4 regions of the Thioalkalivibrio sulfidiphilus HL-EbGr7 genome follow, and region 4 is predicted to be linked to each of the others. Evidence: predicted binding sites of a transcription regulator. Region 4 holds the regulator's gene; each other region holds the start of a gene.
The links. Region 4 encodes FliA, which starts transcription of late flagellar genes. Its sites were predicted from a motif close to GCTAAAGTTNNNNNNNNNNCNGCCGATA; they were not measured.
Positions count from the first base shown of each region.

Region 1: the regulator FliA is predicted to act here: its motif matches at 2,358-2,385, upstream of TGR7_RS03520 (methyl-accepting chemotaxis protein).
Region 2: the regulator FliA is predicted to act here: its motif matches at 2,413-2,440, upstream of TGR7_RS12525 (methyl-accepting chemotaxis protein).
Region 3: the regulator FliA is predicted to act here: its motif matches at 1,537-1,564, upstream of TGR7_RS02200 (methyl-accepting chemotaxis protein).

Region 1 is NC_011901.1:768,844-773,052, forward strand. Features, by position in the region: gene TGR7_RS03515 (hypothetical protein) at 111-332, opposite strand; gene TGR7_RS03520 (methyl-accepting chemotaxis protein) at 401-2,275, opposite strand; gene TGR7_RS03525 (rhodanese-like domain-containing protein) at 2,522-2,950, opposite strand; gene pepN (aminopeptidase N) at 3,295-4,209, shown strand, end outside.
Region 2 is NC_011901.1:2,639,287-2,643,495, reverse strand. Features, by position in the region: gene TGR7_RS12530 (thioredoxin family protein) at 1-525, shown strand, start outside; gene TGR7_RS12525 (methyl-accepting chemotaxis protein) at 605-2,323, opposite strand; gene TGR7_RS12520 (PLDc N-terminal domain-containing protein) at 2,601-2,786, opposite strand; gene TGR7_RS12515 (DsrE family protein) at 2,947-3,432, shown strand; gene TGR7_RS12505 (DUF3185 family protein) at 3,825-4,034, opposite strand; gene TGR7_RS12500 (cupin domain-containing protein) at 4,072-4,209, opposite strand, start outside.
Region 3 is NC_011901.1:469,420-473,628, reverse strand. Features, by position in the region: gene TGR7_RS02205 (MBL fold metallo-hydrolase RNA specificity domain-containing protein) at 53-1,453, shown strand; gene TGR7_RS02200 (methyl-accepting chemotaxis protein) at 1,623-2,810, shown strand; gene TGR7_RS02195 (Na/Pi cotransporter family protein) at 3,072-4,209, shown strand, end outside.
Region 4 is NC_011901.1:1,436,237-1,440,445, forward strand. Features, by position in the region: gene flhF (flagellar biosynthesis GTPase FlhF) at 1-838, shown strand, start outside; gene TGR7_RS06700 (MinD/ParA family protein) at 822-1,721, shown strand; gene TGR7_RS06705 (RNA polymerase sigma factor FliA) at 1,727-2,452, shown strand; gene cheY (chemotaxis response regulator CheY) at 2,575-2,955, shown strand; gene TGR7_RS06715 (protein phosphatase CheZ) at 2,976-3,737, shown strand; gene TGR7_RS06720 (chemotaxis protein CheA) at 3,774-4,209, shown strand, end outside.

The DNA.
Region 1 (4,209 bases), 670 kb from region 4:
CCTGTTCATCCTGTCCGATTGCTTTTCCTCTGTGCCTGCACGGCAGAAGTCGCACAGCCATCTTCGCCGCCGCAGGCCGTGGTTTCAAGCACACGACTCGCGGGGTTGTGTCAGCGGCGCAGTTCGTTGTCGCGGTAGTGGACGTCCAGCCAGCAGCGGGGCAGAGATTCGCCGGAGGGGAAGATCATGTCGGCCTTGGCGAAGGCCTCGGGTTCCGGGAGTTCTTCGCCCCAGTTGTAGCGGCCCTTGAAGCGGGCCTGGGCGGGGTCCATCAGGGACGCGCTGTCGATCACTTCTACCAGATGGCCGTTATTGCGGTCTTTGACGAACATGGGGACCTCCCCGGATTCGGTGTGTCTACCCGGAGTATGGTCCCCAGCAGGTATTTTTCAACAGGACATCAGGTGCGGAAATGTCCGGCGAGCTGCTGCAACCTGAGGGCCAGCTGGGCCAGTTCTTCGGAGGCGTTGGCGGTCTGCAGGGCGCCTGCGCTGGTCTCCTCGGCCACGTGGTTGATGGTAACCACGCTCTGGTTCATGTTGTCGGCCACGGCGCTTTGTTCCTCTGCGGCGCTGGCGATCTGGTGGTTCATGTCGGTGATGGTGTCCACGGCGGCACGGATCCGCGTGAGTGATTCTCCGGCCAGGGCGGCCTCTTCCACCGTCTTCTGGGCCTTGCTGCGTCCACCTTCCATGGCCTTGACCGCCTCCCCGGCACCCCCCTGGAGCTGTTCGATGATGCGCTGGATCTCCTGGGTGGAATCCTGGGTGCGGGTGGCCAGGGTGCGCACCTCGTCGGCCACTACGGCGAAGCCGCGGCCCTGTTCGCCGGCCCGGGCCGCCTCGATGGCGGCATTGAGGGCCAGCAGGTTGGTCTGTTCGGCGATGCCGCGGATCACGTCCAGCACCACGCGGATGTTGTCGGTGTCGCTCTCCAGGCGGTGAATGACCTGGGCGGTCTCCTCCACGGAACTGGCCAGGTCCTCGATGGCACCGATGGTCTGGCGCACGACCTTCTCGCCGCTGGATGATTCGTCCTTGGCTGAGTTGGCTGAGTCGGCGGCCTCGTTGGCGTTGCGGGCCACATCCTGGGTGGTCTGGCTCATCTCGGTCATGGCGGTGGCCAGCAGTTCGATTTCACTGCGCTGGCGCTGGATGCCGGCACTGGTCTCCTGGGTGGTGGCGGACATCTGTTCCGCCGCCGCCGCCACCTGGCCGGTGGCCGCATTGACCTCGTTGATCATGTCCCGCAGGCGCAGGAGCATGGTGCGCATGGCGGTCATCAGGCGCCCGGTCTCATCGCGCCGGTTCACTTCGGGCAGGTCGTGGGTCAGATCGCCCTGTGCGATGGCGTCCAGGGTGTCCACGGCGGCCAGCAGGGGGGCGAAGGCCCGGTGGGTGTACCAGTAGATGAGCAGACCCAGGACCAGGATCACCACCACGGTGATGACGATGGCCATGAGATTGATGCGCGATTGCTGAGAGAAGCTTTCGGTGAAGTCGTTGACACTCACCAGGTGGGCCAGGGGCTGGCCGTCCGGGGCGTTGATGGGGCGCACCAACACCGAGTAGCCGAATCCGTCGTGGTGGGCCCGGGTGACCAGTTCGCTGCCCAGGGCCGGCAGCTCAAGGCCCAGGCTCCCATAGAACTGTTCGTCCTCGTCGGTGGAGTATTCCGTGCCCTGACGGGGGCTGACCACGTAGTTGTGGGATTCATCGGCGGCAGACAGGTCGGCCAGGGCCGTGTCCAGGGTGCGCATGAATACACCGGCGCCCGCCAGCTGGCCGCGCTGGTACATGGGGAAGGCCAGCACCGAGACCAGGGTGCCGTCCTCGTCCCGCTGGACCCCCTGTACCACGGCGCGTTCTTCGAGGGCCTGTGCAACCAGGGATTTGCGGGTCTCGCCACTGAACTCGCCGGGGGCGGAGAACAGGATCTGGCCCCGGGTGTCGGTGAGCTGCAGGCGGGAGATGGTCTCGGAGGCGCTCAGGCGGTTGAAGGTGGGCCGGGCGTTGTCGGCCAGGGCGGCGCGGTCGCCGGAGGCCATGGCCGCCAGGGTGTTGCGGTCCCGGGTCAGGCCCTGCATGCCGGTGCGCATGCGTTCCATCTCGGTACGGATGATCTTCTCCCAGAGCTGGGATTTGCTGCTCATCACCAGTGATTCGAAACGCTGCTCCGCCTCGTTCTGGGCCATGCGGGCGGTGCTGATCAGGGCGATGGAGGCAAACAGCAGGGCACCCAGGGCCAGCAACGTCAGTCGCATCTTGAGAGACATGATCTACTCCTCTGAGAAATCCGGTCGGGCAGCTCGGTCCGTGGCGGCCGGCCTGGTTTTTTTATCGTTATCCTGGCTAAAGAGTCGGCTGGTGGCCTGAAAACTTGAGCGTTCCAGGGCCTGGGCCATGAAAAATCATAACAGGCATAAAAAAGGGCGCGCAGGGACCGTGTATTGCTTCGGCCGTGCGCGCCCCGGGTAAGACCGGATCACCCGGCGGGCGACCCGACAAGACCCTCGCAGGTCTTACTCCACCGGGTAGCCGGCGTCACGCCAGGAGGGGAAGCCCAGGCGGTAGTAGTGGACATTGGTGAAACCCCATTCCACGGCACGCTCGGAGGCGGCAGCGGTGCGCCAGCAGCTGGTGCTGTTGCAGTAGAACACCACCTCGGTGTCCTTGGCACCGATGAGTTCCAGCAGGGACTGCTCGGTGATCTTGCTCTTGGACTGGTCGCGTTCCACGGTCAGGTTCTCGGCGCCGGGGATACGGCCTGCCTCGAAGTCGGAGCTGGTGCGCACGTCCACGAAGATCACGCCGCGGTCGAACAGGGCCTTGGCGTCAGCGGGGCTGACGTAGGTGGTGCCGGGCACCGTCTCGGGGGAGGCGTAGTTGGCCAGGGCGGCGAAGGGCAGCAGGCACAGGAGCATCAGGCTCAGTCGGGACATCAGTTTCATGGGTGTTCTCCAATCGGTTGTACGGGTAATTATTATTTTTTGTGGTGCGTTCAGGGAATTGTCAGTCAATCACCCTTTTCATGCGGCTTATCTACAAGACCTCTGCGGCCTTGGTAACAAGACTAGTTGAATGGGATTGGCTTGGAAATGTGATCCATGCACGGTTAGAGGCGTGTTTTCTACCGTTTGTCAGGGATGTCCTGTCCGCGGTGCGTAAACGCCGATAGACGGTCCTCCTTGTGATTGAGGGCCGTATTGGCCAGCCCATGCTCCGGGCGCTATGATCGGGGGCCGCCAACCCGGTGCGTGTGTCTATGCCCGCGCCCCCGTCAGGATCACCCTCCATGAAAGACGCTGCCCCCCGCACCATTCACCTCAAGGACTATGCCGCCCCTGTCTGGCGGGTGAGCGCGGTGGCCCTGGATTTTCATCTGGATCCGGCCCAGACCCGGGTGCGTTCGCGTCTGTCCCTGGAGCGGGCCGGCGGGAGTGCCGGGCAGCCCCTGATGCTCAACGGTCAGGACGTGAAATTGCTGTCCCTGGCCGTGGACGGCCGCCCCCTGGACGCCCGGGCCTGGCGCATCGAGGGTGAGCAGCTGTGGATCCAGGGCCTGCCCGACCGCTGCGAGTTGGAGATTCAGACCCTCATCCACCCGGATCAGAACACCGCCCTGGAAGGCCTGTACGTCTCCGGCGGCAACTTCTGTACCCAGTGCGAGGCGGAGGGTTTTCGGCGCATCACCTGGTTCCCGGACCGTCCCGATGTGATGGCCGAGTACACGGTGCGCCTGGAGGCGGACAGGGCCGCCTTCCCGGTGCTGCTGTCCAACGGCAATCTCATTGACTCCGGCGACCTGTCCGATGGCCTGCACTATGCCGTCTGGCACGACCCCTACCCCAAGCCCAGTTATCTGTTCGCCCTGGTGGCCGGCGATCTCGCCTGCCAGGAGGACCGTTTCACCACAGCCTCCGGGCGCGAGGTGGACCTGCGCATCTACGTGCAGCGCCACAACCTGGACAAGTGTGACCACGCCATGGGTTCGCTGATCAAGTCCATGCGCTGGGACGAGCAGGTGTTCGGCCGGGAATACGACCTGGACGTCTACATGATCGTGGCGGTGGATGACTTCAACATGGGCGCCATGGAGAACAAGGGGCTCAACGTCTTTAATTCCAAGTACGTGCTGGCGCGCCAGGATACGGCCACCGACGAGGACTTCGTGGCCATCGAGAGCGTCATTGCCCACGAGTATTTCCAC
Region 2 (4,209 bases), 1.2 Mb from region 4:
GCCCGGGCCGAACCCGCCCGCCCCGTGATCCGCGACCAGGCCCTGTTCGGCACCGCCCCGGTGAACCTGGACCGGCGCGGCGGCGACGCGCAGCGTCCGCTGCTGGTGGTGTTCGAGCGCCCCGACTGCGACACCTGCGAGCGTCTGCACCGCACCGTATTGACGGTGCCCTCGGTGCGCGAAGGCATCGGCCAGTTCGAGGCGGTGCAGCTGGACATGAGCGACGCGGACGCCCGGGTGATCACGCCCGACGGCGAGACCCTGAGTCCCAGGGACTGGGCAGCGCGGCTGGGGCTCACCCACGCGCCGGCGCTGGTGTTCTTCGACGTGCAGGGCGACGAGGTGCTGCGCACCGACACCGACCTGCTGGTGGATGCCCACGGCCGGCCGGTGGACGAGGTCAATCCGCGCATCACCGCCAACGTGCAGGCCCGGCTGGACTATGTGCTCGAACAGGGCTACCTGGAACAACCCCAGTTCCAGCGCTGGCGTGCCGCCCGGGCGCGGGATGGCGCCGGATTGTGATGAAACATTGAGTTCGCCCGTCTCGCAACGATCAAAAGCCCAGGCCCCGGACATCGGGGCCTGGGCTTTTTGATGGGCCTCAGGCCGAGGCCAGGCGGGAGGTGGCGATGGGCTGCCGGGGCTTTGAGGACAGCTGAGCGGGCGCCCCGTCCAGGCTGAACCGGGCGGCGGCGTCGCGCAGTTCCGCCGCCAGGCGATCCAGTTCCGCGCTGGCGTCGAACATGTCCTCGGCGCCCCGGGTGGTGAGGTTGGCCAGCTTGCTGATCTCGGTGATGTTGCGGTTGATCTCCTCGGCGGTGGCGCCCTGCTGCTCGGAGGCGCTGGCGATCTGGGTGTTCATGTCCGCGATGGTGGACACGGAGCCCGTGATCGCCTCCAGGGCCTGGCCGGCGCTGCTGGCCTGACCGACGCTCTCGTCGGTGCGCTTGAGTCCCCCCTCCATGGCCTGGGCGGCGTTGCGCGCCCCCTGCTGCAGACGCTCGATCATCTCCTGGATCTCGCGGGTGGAATCCTGGGTACGGGAGGCCAGGGTGCGCACCTCGTCGGCCACCACTGCGAAGCCCCGACCCTGTTCGCCGGCCCGGGCCGCCTCGATGGCGGCGTTCAGGGCCAGCAGGTTGGTCTGCTCGGCGATGCCCCGGATCACGTCCAGCACGCTGCCGATCTGCTGGCTGTCGGCGCCCAGCTGGTCGATGGCCTGGCTCACCCGGCGCACCTCGTCGGCCAGGCTGCCGATGGTGGTGACGGTGCCATTGACCACCTTGCGGCCGTTGTCCGCGTGGCCGCTGGCCTGGCGGGTGGCCTCGGCGGCCTGGGCGGCACTGCGGGCCACGTCCTGGACCGTGGCGGTCATCTCGTTCATGGCGGTGGCCACCTGGGCGGTCTCGGCTTCCTGCTGTGAGACTGCCTGGCGGGTCTGCTGGCAGATGCTGCCCACCCGCTGGGCGTTCTGCAGCAGGGCGTCGGTGGCCGTGATCACCCGGGAGACGATCTCGCGCACCCCGTCGACCATGGCGTTGAAGTCTTTCGCCGCCGCGCCGAACTCGTCGTGGCCCCGGTCATCGGCCCGGGCGGAGAGATCGCCCTCGGCGAGCCGGTGACTGGCCTGACGCAGGTCTGCGACCGATGCGGTGATGCGCCGGGTGATCACCAGGGTGAGCCCCAGGGACAGCAGGATGGCGAGGATCAGCGCCACCAGGGTGGCGTTGCGCACCCAGGCGCTGTTCTCCACCATGCGCTGGAAGTCCGTCTCGGCCAGCTCCCGCTGGTTACGGGTCACGTAGCGGATGTCGTCGCGCAGCAGGCCGAAGGCCTTGTAGAGTTCGTTGCCCATGCGCTGGTTGGCCTCGGTGACCCGGCGCGCGCGCAGTTCCGCCACGGTGTCCAGCAGGCCGTCCCGGGTGTATTGCTGCAGGTGGGTCTCGAACTGGGCGAGGCGTTCCGGGTCGGTGCCGCCGGAGGCCAGGGTGGGCCGGATGGCCTGGAAGCTGGCCTCCATGTCCCGGGCCATGTCCTCCACCCGGCCCACGCGCCGGTCGATGCCCTCGGGGGAGCCGTCGCGGATGGCGTTCATGAGCTGGATGCGGCTGTTCATGGCCATGAACATCATGTCCGCCAGTTCCGTGAGCGGCACCAGGCGGTAATCGTAGGTGTCCTGCATGCCCTGTTCGGCCTGGCCGAGCCCGCGGATGCCCAGCAGGCCCACGATCAGTACCAGGATGCAGGTGGAGAAACCGAGCAGGGTGAGACGTGCCCGGGTGGTGGAAAGCAGTTGAAGCACGCGGTTGGAACTGGCCATGGGTGGAACTCCCTGTCGATGTCCGAATGTGTTGAGTTCTCTTCCTGTAAACCCCGGAGTCTTGTCCGCATGCTCCGTTCAACACAGTCTAGCGGCAGCCAGCGCCAATGTTTGAGGCCGAAATGGGTCTCCTGAATCGCTAAAATTCAATGGAATAGGGTGGTTTTTGATCGAACGTATCCGCAAACCCGATTGAATCGGGAAAGCCGATCAAAATGGGCCGATTAAGCCCGGATTACCCGATGAATGTTGGGCTCGGGAGGCGTGGAAATGGGGGTCAGCGCCCGGACTTGGGTCCCAGCAGCAGCCAGAGAATGAAGCCGATCAGCGGCAGGATCAGGATGAGCACGATCCACAGCACCTTGCTGCCCACGCCCGCGCGGCTCGACAGGGTGCTGACGATGGCCCAGATGTTCAGGATCAGGAGGATCAGGCCCAGCAGGCCGCCGACTTCGATACCCATAGTTGTTATTCCCTGGAGTTGGTGGAGGGCTGGAGATCGTTGCTCACCAGTATAGCGGTGCGCGGGCCGGGTTGCCCCTGCCTGGGAATATCCTGTAACTGCCCTGCATCTTTTTGATTTGCACGTGACTGACCGCGAGGCAGTCGAGGAAGACGAAACCATGTCCATGAATTTCCGGCTCGCGCTCATGGCGGGCGTGATGCTGATTCCGGCCACCTGCCTGGCGCAGGCACTGCCGGCACCCTGGGGCGTCGCCACCGAGGTGCATCAGTCCTATGACGGCCAGAAGGTGGTCTATGACGCCGACTCGCCCACACCGGACAAGCTGCGCAGCGTGATCGACCGGGCCAGCTATTTGAGCCGCATGAACGGCGCCAATCCTTTCGACACCCGGGTTGTCGTGGTGGTCCACGGCGAGGCCCTGCATGCCTTCGCGCGCCAGAACTACGCCGAGCACGCGGAGCTCATGGCCCGCGCCCAGAGCCTGTCGGTGGGCGACGTGGTGGAGTTTCGTATCTGTGCCGCCGGTGCCCGCCGCCGCGGCTACGCACCCGAGGATTTCCACGGTTTCGCCACCGTGGTCCCCATGGCCGATGCGGAGATCGTGCGCCTGCAGCAGGAAGAGGGCTTCGCCTTCATGCGTTAGAGCAACATCCGTTCTCTCGCGGAGACGCTGGGGCGCGGGAAAAAACAGAGTCAAAGGAAGTTCTATTGCCCGGGCGCCAGGAAAAGCCCAGTCATCCCGACGAGCCTGTCAACTGATGTGTTCTCTGAAATACATAGCGGCCCAGCTTGCACTCTTTGGCATCGCTGTGTCCGCATTCCTGTGGAGCGACGCGCTGGGGGTTGCGGCCTGGACGAGTCTGATCGTTGCGGGTGCTGTGATCGGCTTCTTTGTCGTGTTTCTGTTGTATCGCCGGGATGTCCTGAGGCGCGGCTCAGATGAGAAACATGGTCTGAAGCGCAGCAGGCAGCCTTGGGAGTAGGTGCCAGGAGAAGTGTGACGGCGAGTCCCGCTGATCGCGGCCGCGCACGGACTCAGCGCCGCGCGCCGAACAGCACCAGCGCGAGCCCCGCAGCCACGGCCACGCCGCCGGCCACCAGGTAGCCGGTGGTGGTGTCGGAGTAGCGGCCGGTGATGGCCTCGTGGGCCTGTTCGGTGAAGGTCTCGGTGGCGCCAAAGCCCATCCAGAGCAGGAGGCCTCCACCGACCAGCAGGGCGATGCCGAGAACACGTGTCCAGTGCATGGGTTCCCCCAGACGGTGCATGAGCGTGGAGAGTAGGTCAGGGGGCCTGGGTCTGCAAGCAGTTACCCGGCGCCCGGGCGTCAGTCCCGGCGTCCCAGTGCAGGGCGAGCCAGAGACTGTTCTCCTCCGGGGTGGTCCAGCTGACACGGTGCGCGGTGCCGGCGGGGATGAACAG
Region 3 (4,209 bases), 970 kb from region 4:
CCCCACGCCCCACCTCGAAGCCATCAACAACAAAAAACGCTAGACTGCACCCATGGCAAAACTCACCTTTCTCGGCGCCGTCGGCGAAGTCACCGGTTCGCGCTATCTCATCGAGACCGACAAATCCACCCTGCTGCTGGAGTGCGGACTGCACCAGGGCGGCGCCCAGGCGGACCGGGCCAACCAGGCCTCCCTGGTGAAGCTGGCCCGCCGGGTCGACGCGGTCATCCTCTCCCACGGCCACCTGGACCACTCGGGCCTCGTGCCCAAGCTGGTGCGCGACGGCTACCGGGGTCCCATCTACTGCACCCCCGGCACCCTGGACCTGCTCAAGATCATGTGGCGGGACGCCGCCGTGGTCATGGGCAAGGACGTCGAGTGGGAGAACAAGTGGCGCCGGCGCGCCGACAAGCGCCTGCTGGATCCCATCTACGAAGACGAGGACGTGGAACGGGCCCTGAACCTCTGCGAGCCGATCCCCTACAGGCGCCTGGAGCAGATCAAGGGCAGCGTCGGGCTCATGTACCACGACGCCGGCCACATCCTGGGTTCCGCGATCGTGGAGCTGACCGTGCCCTCCGGCGGGCGCGAACGGCGCCTGGTGTTCTCCGGCGACCTGGGCAACCCGGACTCGGTGCTCATGCACAGCCCCACGCGGCTGGAACACGCCGACCGGGTGCTCATGGAAAGCACCTACGGCAACCGCAACCACCGGCCCATGGAAGACACCATCGAGGAACTGGCCGGGATCCTGGAGCAGGCCCATGCGGACGGCGGCAACGTGCTCATCCCCGCCTTCGCGGTGGGACGCACCCAGGAGGTGCTCTACCACCTGAGCATGCTCTACCAGGCCGGGCGCCTGAAGCACCAGAGGGTGTTCCTGGACAGCCCCATGGCCATCGAGGTCACCGAACTCTACGCCCGCCGGCGCAAGGCCCTGGACCCCAAGGACCTCGAGAGACTGGAGCAGAACGGCAACGGCGAACTGGCCGAGGCCCTGCCGCCGCTGCAGTTCTCCCGCAGCGTGGAGGACTCCATGGCCATCAACCGAATCCAGGGCGGCGCCATCATCATCGCCGGCTCCGGCATGTGCAACGGCGGACGCATCCGCCACCACCTGAAGTACAACCTCTGGCGCCAGGACGCCCACGTGATCTTCGTCGGCTTCCAGGCCGCCGGCACCCTGGGCCGGCGGCTGGTGGACGGCGTGGAGAAGGTGAAGCTGCTGGGCTCCGAGGTGGCGGTGAAGGCCAGGATCCACACCCTGGGCGGCTTCTCCGCCCATGCCGGCCAGTCGCAACTGCTGGACTGGGCCGCCGCCTTCCGGGACCGGCCCGCCTTCCACCTGGTGCACGGTGAGCCCGAGGCACAACAGGCCCTGGCCGAGGCCCTGAAGCGGCAGCACGGTATCGAGGCCAACATCCCCGGACTCGGGGACAGCGTGGAGATTTAGGGCAATTCAAAATTCAAGATTCAAAATTCAAAGGGAAACCCGTCATCTTTGACTTTTGAATCTTGAATTTTGAATCATCCCCACCTTAAGAATCGGCCACAGAAGCCGATAACCAAAGTAAAGAACGCAAAACACCAATAATCAGCACCTTTCGGAGGGGCGTCTGCCCATGTTTCGCAAACCCAGCATCCTGCGCAACCTGCTCCTGGCCTTTCTCGGCTTCGGCCTGGTCCTGGGGCTGCTGTTCCCGTTCTTCGCCGACCTGTTCGTGGAATGGAAGCCTGGCATGTACGGCCTGTTCTTCGCCGCCTCCATCGCGGCCGGCCTGGTCATGGGCGGGGTCAACTACCTGCTGGTGCGGGTGATCCTGCTGGCGCGCCTGCGGCGCATCGCCGAGGTGACCCATGCCATCAGCGAGAACGACATCTCCCTGAACTGCACCATGCAGAGCCACGACCTGATCGGCGAGCTGATCGACAGCTTCAACCGCATGGCCGGGAACCTGCGTGGCATGATCCGCCTGATCAGCGCCAACAGCGAGCAGCTGGCCGGCTCCGCCAATCGGCTGGTGAGCATCATCGGCGAGACCGGCCGCGACCAGGGTCATCAGCGTGACGCCACCACCCTGGTGGCCACCGCCATGAACCAGATGGCCGCCACGGTGCGCGAGGTGGCCGCCAACACCCAGGGCGCCGCCGAGGCGGCCTCCACCGCCGCCGGCGAGGCACAGAACGGCGCGCTGACCGCCACCGAGGCCCTGGGGGCCATCGGCAACCTCAACGCCGGCATCCAGCGGGCCGTGGGCGTGATCGACAAGGTGCGCGCGGAAAACGACCGCATCCGCTCGGTGCTGGACGTGATCCAGGGCATCAGCGAACAGACCAACCTGCTGGCACTGAACGCTGCCATCGAGGCGGCCCGCGCCGGCGAACAGGGCCGCGGCTTTGCCGTGGTGGCCGACGAGGTGCGCAACCTGGCCCGGCGGACCCAGGACTCCGCCCGTGAGATTCAGAACATGCTCAGCCGACTCAATGACCAGGTGCAGGCCGCCGTGGACGTGATGGGCGAGGCCAACGCAAAGGCCGCCGAGAGCGAGGAAAAGGTGGAGGAATCCGCCATGGCCCTGGGCGAGATCGCCGGTGCCATCAAGTCCATCGAGCAGATGAACATCCAGATCGCCACTGCCGCCGAACAACAGACCGCCGTGGCCGAGGACATCAACCGCAACATCATCGAGATCAACGACGCCGCCGAGCGCGGCGTGCAGTCCATGCACCAGGCCCAGGAATCCACCGGCGAACTCAACGAGGTGGCCGGCCAGCTGCGTGAGATCGTGGGGCGGTTCAAACTCAACTGAAGTGGGAAGGGTGGACTGGGAAGTGCGAAGTAAAGGCCTTTAGGAACTTCTGATTAAGAAACCGTAGGATGGGTGAAGCGCAGCGCACCCATCAGACGTTGCCGGCATGGGCACGCGATGCTTAGCCCATCCTACAGAACTTCCAACCTTCAAATTCCCACTTCCGACTTCATTCCCACTTCCCAATTCACACTTCGCACTTCCCAGCGCGTTACACTGAAGATGACTGCGTGATGTCTCACGCGCGCCATCTTCGTGCCCATGACCGAGCCCCCCGACATCGCCGTCTACACCCTGGTCGCCGGATTCCTCGGCGGCCTGGGCCTGTTTCTGCTCGGCATGACGCTCATGACCGACGGCCTGAAGCTGGCCGGCGGCAAGGCCCTGCAGCACATCCTCGGCACCTGGACCCGCACCCGCACCCGGGCGCTGGCCTCGGGCATGGGGGTCACCGCCCTGGTGCAGTCCTCCAGCGCCGTGACCGTGGCCACCATCGGTTTCGCCAACGCCGGCCTGCTCACCCTGGGCCAGGCGGTGTGGGTCATCTTCGGCTCCAACGTGGGCACTACCATGACGGGCTGGCTGGTGGCCCTGCTCGGCTTCAACATCCGCATCGATGCCTTCTCCCTGCCCGCCATCGGCATCGGTGCGCTGATCTACCTGTTCGCCCGCAGCACGCGCATCAAACACCTGGGCATGGCACTGGCCGGCTTCGGTCTGCTGTTCCTGGGCATCGACGTGCTCAAGAACGCCTTCATGGGCCTGAGTGCCGCCGTGGACCTGGGTGCACTGGCCCGCCCGGGTTTCCTCGGTCTCATCATCATGGTGGGTATCGGCGCCCTGCTCACGGTGCTGATGCAGAGTTCCTCCGCTTCCATGGCCATGGCGCTCACCGCCGCCATGAGCGGCGCCGTGCCCCTTGAGGCCTCCGCCGCCGCGGTGATCGGCGCGAACCTGGGCACCACGGTCAAGGCCATGCTGGTGGTGATCGGCGCCACCGCCAATGCCAAGCGCGTGGCCGCCGCCCACGTGATCTTCAACGGCCTGACCGCCCTCGTCGCACTGCTCATCCTGCCCTGGTTCCTGGCCTTCATCGCCTGGGTGTGGGGCAGCACCGGCGAGGCGCCGGCGCCGGCCATGCTGCTGGCCCTGTTCCACACCGGCTTCAACCTGCTGGGTGTGGCCCTGATGATCCCCGTCGCGCCGCCCATGATCCGCTGGCTGCAGGGACGTTTCGGTTCCGCAGAGGAAGACGCCGCGCGCCCCCGCTATCTGGACAACAGCAGTGCCGGCGTGCCGGACCTGGGTCTGCAGGCGCTCATCCTCGAGATCGATCGCCTGGGCGACATGAGCCATCGCATGGCCCGTGATGCCCTGTCCGACCAACCCTCCAGCGCGG
Region 4 (4,209 bases):
CCGCGCCCAGCTGATCAAGCGTCTCGGCGCCCTGGGTCTCGACGAGGCCCTGTCCCAGGAGATCGCCGAGGGCGTGCGCCAGATTCAGAGTCCGGAACAGGCCTGGCGCGAGGGGCTCTACGGCCTGGCCACGCGCATCCCGGTGGCCGGTGAGGCTTTGCTTGACGGGGAGGGTGTCATCGCCCTGGTGGGACCGAGCGGCGTGGGCAAGACCACCACCGTGGCCAAGCTCGCGGCCCGTCATGTGCAGCGTCACGGGCGCGGTTCCATCGCGCTGGTGACCACCGATGCCTATCGCATCGGCGCTTATCGTCAATTGCAGACCTTCGGTCAGATCCTCGGCGTGCCGGTCCATCTGGCGCAGACAGGGCGCCAGTTGGGCGATATCCTATTGGGGCTTGGCGACAAGCAACGGATCTTCGTGGATACCGCCGGCATGAGCCAGCGGGACCTGCGCCTGGCGGAGGAGATGGCCGGGCTGGCGGCCATTCCGCGTCTGCGCACGCTACTGGTGGTGGCCGCCAATGCCCAGCAGGCGGTACTGGAAGAAACCTTCCGCGCCTTCGGTCATTTGCCGCTCACCGGCGCCGTGCTCACCAAGGTGGACGAGGCCGCCAGTCTCGGACCGGTACTCTCCGCCCTGAGTCACGGCGATCTACCCCTGCTCTATGTGAGCGAAGGGCAGCGGGTACCGGAGGACCTGCAACCGGCACGGGTGCAGCGCCTGGTGAGTCGCGCGGTGTCCCTGGCCTCGGACCGACAGCAACGCGCCCGCGGGCTCCGCCCGTCCATGGCGCCCCGGAAAGTGAATCGACACGCCCATGCCCAGATACAGTGATCAGGTCAACGATCAGGCCGATGGTCTGCGCCGCATGAACGCGCCGCGTCCCGTGCAGGTGATCGCGGTGGCCAGCGGCAAGGGCGGCGTGGGCAAGACCAATGTCTCCGTAAACCTGTCCGTGGCGCTTGCCCAGGGTGGGCGCTCGGTGATGCTCATGGACGCGGACCTGGGGCTCGCCAACGTGGACGTGCTGCTGGGCCTGCAGCCCCGGGCCAACCTCTCCCACGTGCTCAAGGGAGACCTGGGCCTGGACGAGATCCTGGTGGATGGGCCCGCCGGCATCACCATCGTGCCCGCCGCCTCGGGCGTGGCGCGCATGGCCGGGCTGGATCCGGCCGAGCACGTCGGCATCATCCGCGCCTTCAGTGAGCTGAGCCGTCCGGTGGACGTGCTCATCGTGGATACCGCCGCTGGCCTGCATGATAGCGTGCTGAGCTTCTGCCGCGCCGTGCAGGAGGTGCTGGTGGTGGTCTGCGACGAGCCGGCCTCAATCACCGATGCCTACGCCCTGATCAAGGTGCTGAGCCGGGATCACGGCATCAGCCGCATGCGCGTGGTGGCCAACATGGTGCGTGGTCCCGACGAGGGCAGGCAGTTGTTCGCCAAGCTGGTGGCCGTGTGCGACCGGTTCCTGGACGTGACCCTGGACTACGCCGGGGCCATCCCCCACGACGAATACCTGCGCAAGGCCGTGCAGCGCCAGAAGGCGGTCACCGAGGCCTATCCGTCCAGCCCGGCGGCGCGCGCATTCAAGGAATTGGCCCGCAAGGCCGATACATGGCCCATACCCGCCGGTGGAAGCGGGCGCATCGAGTTCTTTGTTGAGCGGCTGGTGGGTTCGGGCTCTAATGACAGGGAGGCCCTGTCATTAACGGATTAGCCGCCATGTACTCGAGCGAACTCCTGGACCGCAACCGCCTGGTGGATGCGCATGTGCCGCTGGTCAAGCGCATTGCCTACCACCTGCTGGGTCGGCTGCCTTCCAGCGTGCAGGTGGACGACCTGATCCAGGCCGGTGTGGTGGGTCTGCTCGAGGCAGCGCAGCAGTACGACGCGACCCAGGGGGCCAGTTTCGAGACCTATGCGGGGATCCGCATCCGCGGCGCCATGCTCGACGAGGTGCGACGCTCCGACTGGACGCCGCGCTCGGTACATCGCAACGCGCGCCGGGTGAGCGAGGCCATGCGCCTGGTGGAGAACCGCCTGGGCCGCGAGGCGCAGCCGGCGGAGGTGGCCGCGGAACTGGGCGTGAGCCTGGACGAGTACCAGCACATGGTCAGCGATGCCGCCTCCTGCAAGGTGCTGAGCTTCGAGGACATCTTCGAGCCGGACTCCGAGGGCGAGGACCTGCTGCCCGGGGACGAGCCGAGCCCCTTCGAGGCCCTGCAGTCCGATGGTTTCAGGGCGGCGCTGGCCCGGGAGGTGGGCGCGCTGCCGGAGCGTGAGCGGCTGGTGATGTCGCTCTATTACGACGACGAACTCAACCTGCGTGAGATCGGCGAGGTGCTCGGTGTCAGCGAGTCCCGGGTCTGCCAGCTCCACGGCCAGGCCCTGGTGCGCCTGCGGGCGCGCATGAGCGACTGGACCGGTCATTCGAGCGAGCAGAAATGAATTATTGACCTGCGCGGCAGTGATGCCACGCGGGGCGTGAGATTGAATCACTTCAACCCCCGGTTCCCCCAGGGTCAGCCGGATGCAATCTGAATCAGGCGGAGGTCAGTGTGGACAAGAATATGAAGATCCTGATCGTGGACGATTTCTCCACGATGCGACGCATCATCAAGAATCTGCTGCGGGATCTCGGCTTCAACAACACCAGCGAGGCCGATGACGGTAGCACGGCCCTGCCCATGCTGCAGAACGGCAACTTCGACTTCCTGATCACCGACTGGAACATGCCCAACATGCCGGGCATCGACCTGCTCAAGGCCGTGCGCGCCGACGAAAAACTCAAGACCATGCCGGTGCTGCTGGTGACCGCCGAGGCCAAGCGCGAGCAGATCGTCGAGGCCGCCCAGGCCGGGGTCAACGGCTACATCATCAAGCCGTTCACCGCCGAAACCCTGCGCGAGAAGATCGAGAAGATCTTCGAACGCATCAACGCGGGGGGCTGAGCGACATGGACACGCCGGGCTTGGAGGAGAAGGCCGCCGAGATCAAGGCCCAGCAGCTGCAGAAGGCCCGTCAGCTGGTCAGCCACATCGAGGCCGGTGACGAGGAATCTGCCGCCCGGCTGATCGAGGAACTGGGCCGCATGCACGAGAGCCTGCTGTTCCAGGAGCTGGGTAGGCTGACCCGGGATCTGCATGAGGCCCTCAATGCATTCCGTCTGGACTCGCGTCTCTCCGAGCTGACCCAGACCGACATCCCGGACGCCAAGGAACGACTCAACTACGTGGTCAGCCTGACCGAGGATGCGGCACACCGCACCCTCAATGCCGTGGAAGCGAGCCTGCCCATGTCGGAGCAACTCTCCAGCCGGGCAGGCGATCTGGCCCGGCACTGGCAGCGTTTCCGTGCACGCGAGCTCTCCGCCGAGGAATTCAGGCAGCTGAGCGGGGAACTGGGCGAGTTCCTGGCCCGGGTGCACGACGATGCCGAGGCCATCCGCCGCAATCTGTCCGACGTGCTCATGGCCCAGGACTTCCAGGATCTGACCGGACAGGTGATCCGCCGTGTCATCAACCTGGTGCAGGACGTGGAGCAAAACCTGGTGGGCCTGGTGCGCATCTCCGGCGAGCGGCTCTCCACGCCGGATCAGAAAAAAATGCAGGACAAGCGCGCCGAGGATCAGAACAAGGGTATGGGTCCGGCGGTGCCGGGCACCGCCGGTGCCAGCGATGTGGTCAGCGGCCAGGACGACGTGGACGATCTGCTGTCCAGCCTGGGATTCTGAGCACGTTGCCAAGCGCATAACGAGAAGGGGTAGGGGATGAGTCTGGATAGCGATGACGAGATTCTGCAGGACTTTCTGGTGGAGGCCGGGGAACTGCTGGAAGGGCTCAGTGAGCAGCTGGTGGAACTGGAGCGCAACCCCACCGACCGTGACCTGCTCAATGCGGTGTTTCGCAGCTTCCACACCATCAAGGGCGGCGCGGGATTCCTCAATCTCACCCACCTGGTGGCGGTGTGCCACCGGGCCGAAGACGTGTTCAACGTGCTGCGCCAGGGCCAGCGCCAGGTGGATGGCGCGCTCATGGACGCCGTGCTGCAGGTGCTGGACGTGGTCAACCGCATGTTCGGCGAGATCCGCGGCGGCGTCGAGCCGGGGCCCGCGGATCCCGAGCTGCTGACGCGGCTGGAATCCATGACCGGGCCCGCGGACGCCGCGCCTGCGCCGTCTCCCGTCGCCGAGGCGCCTCCGCCCG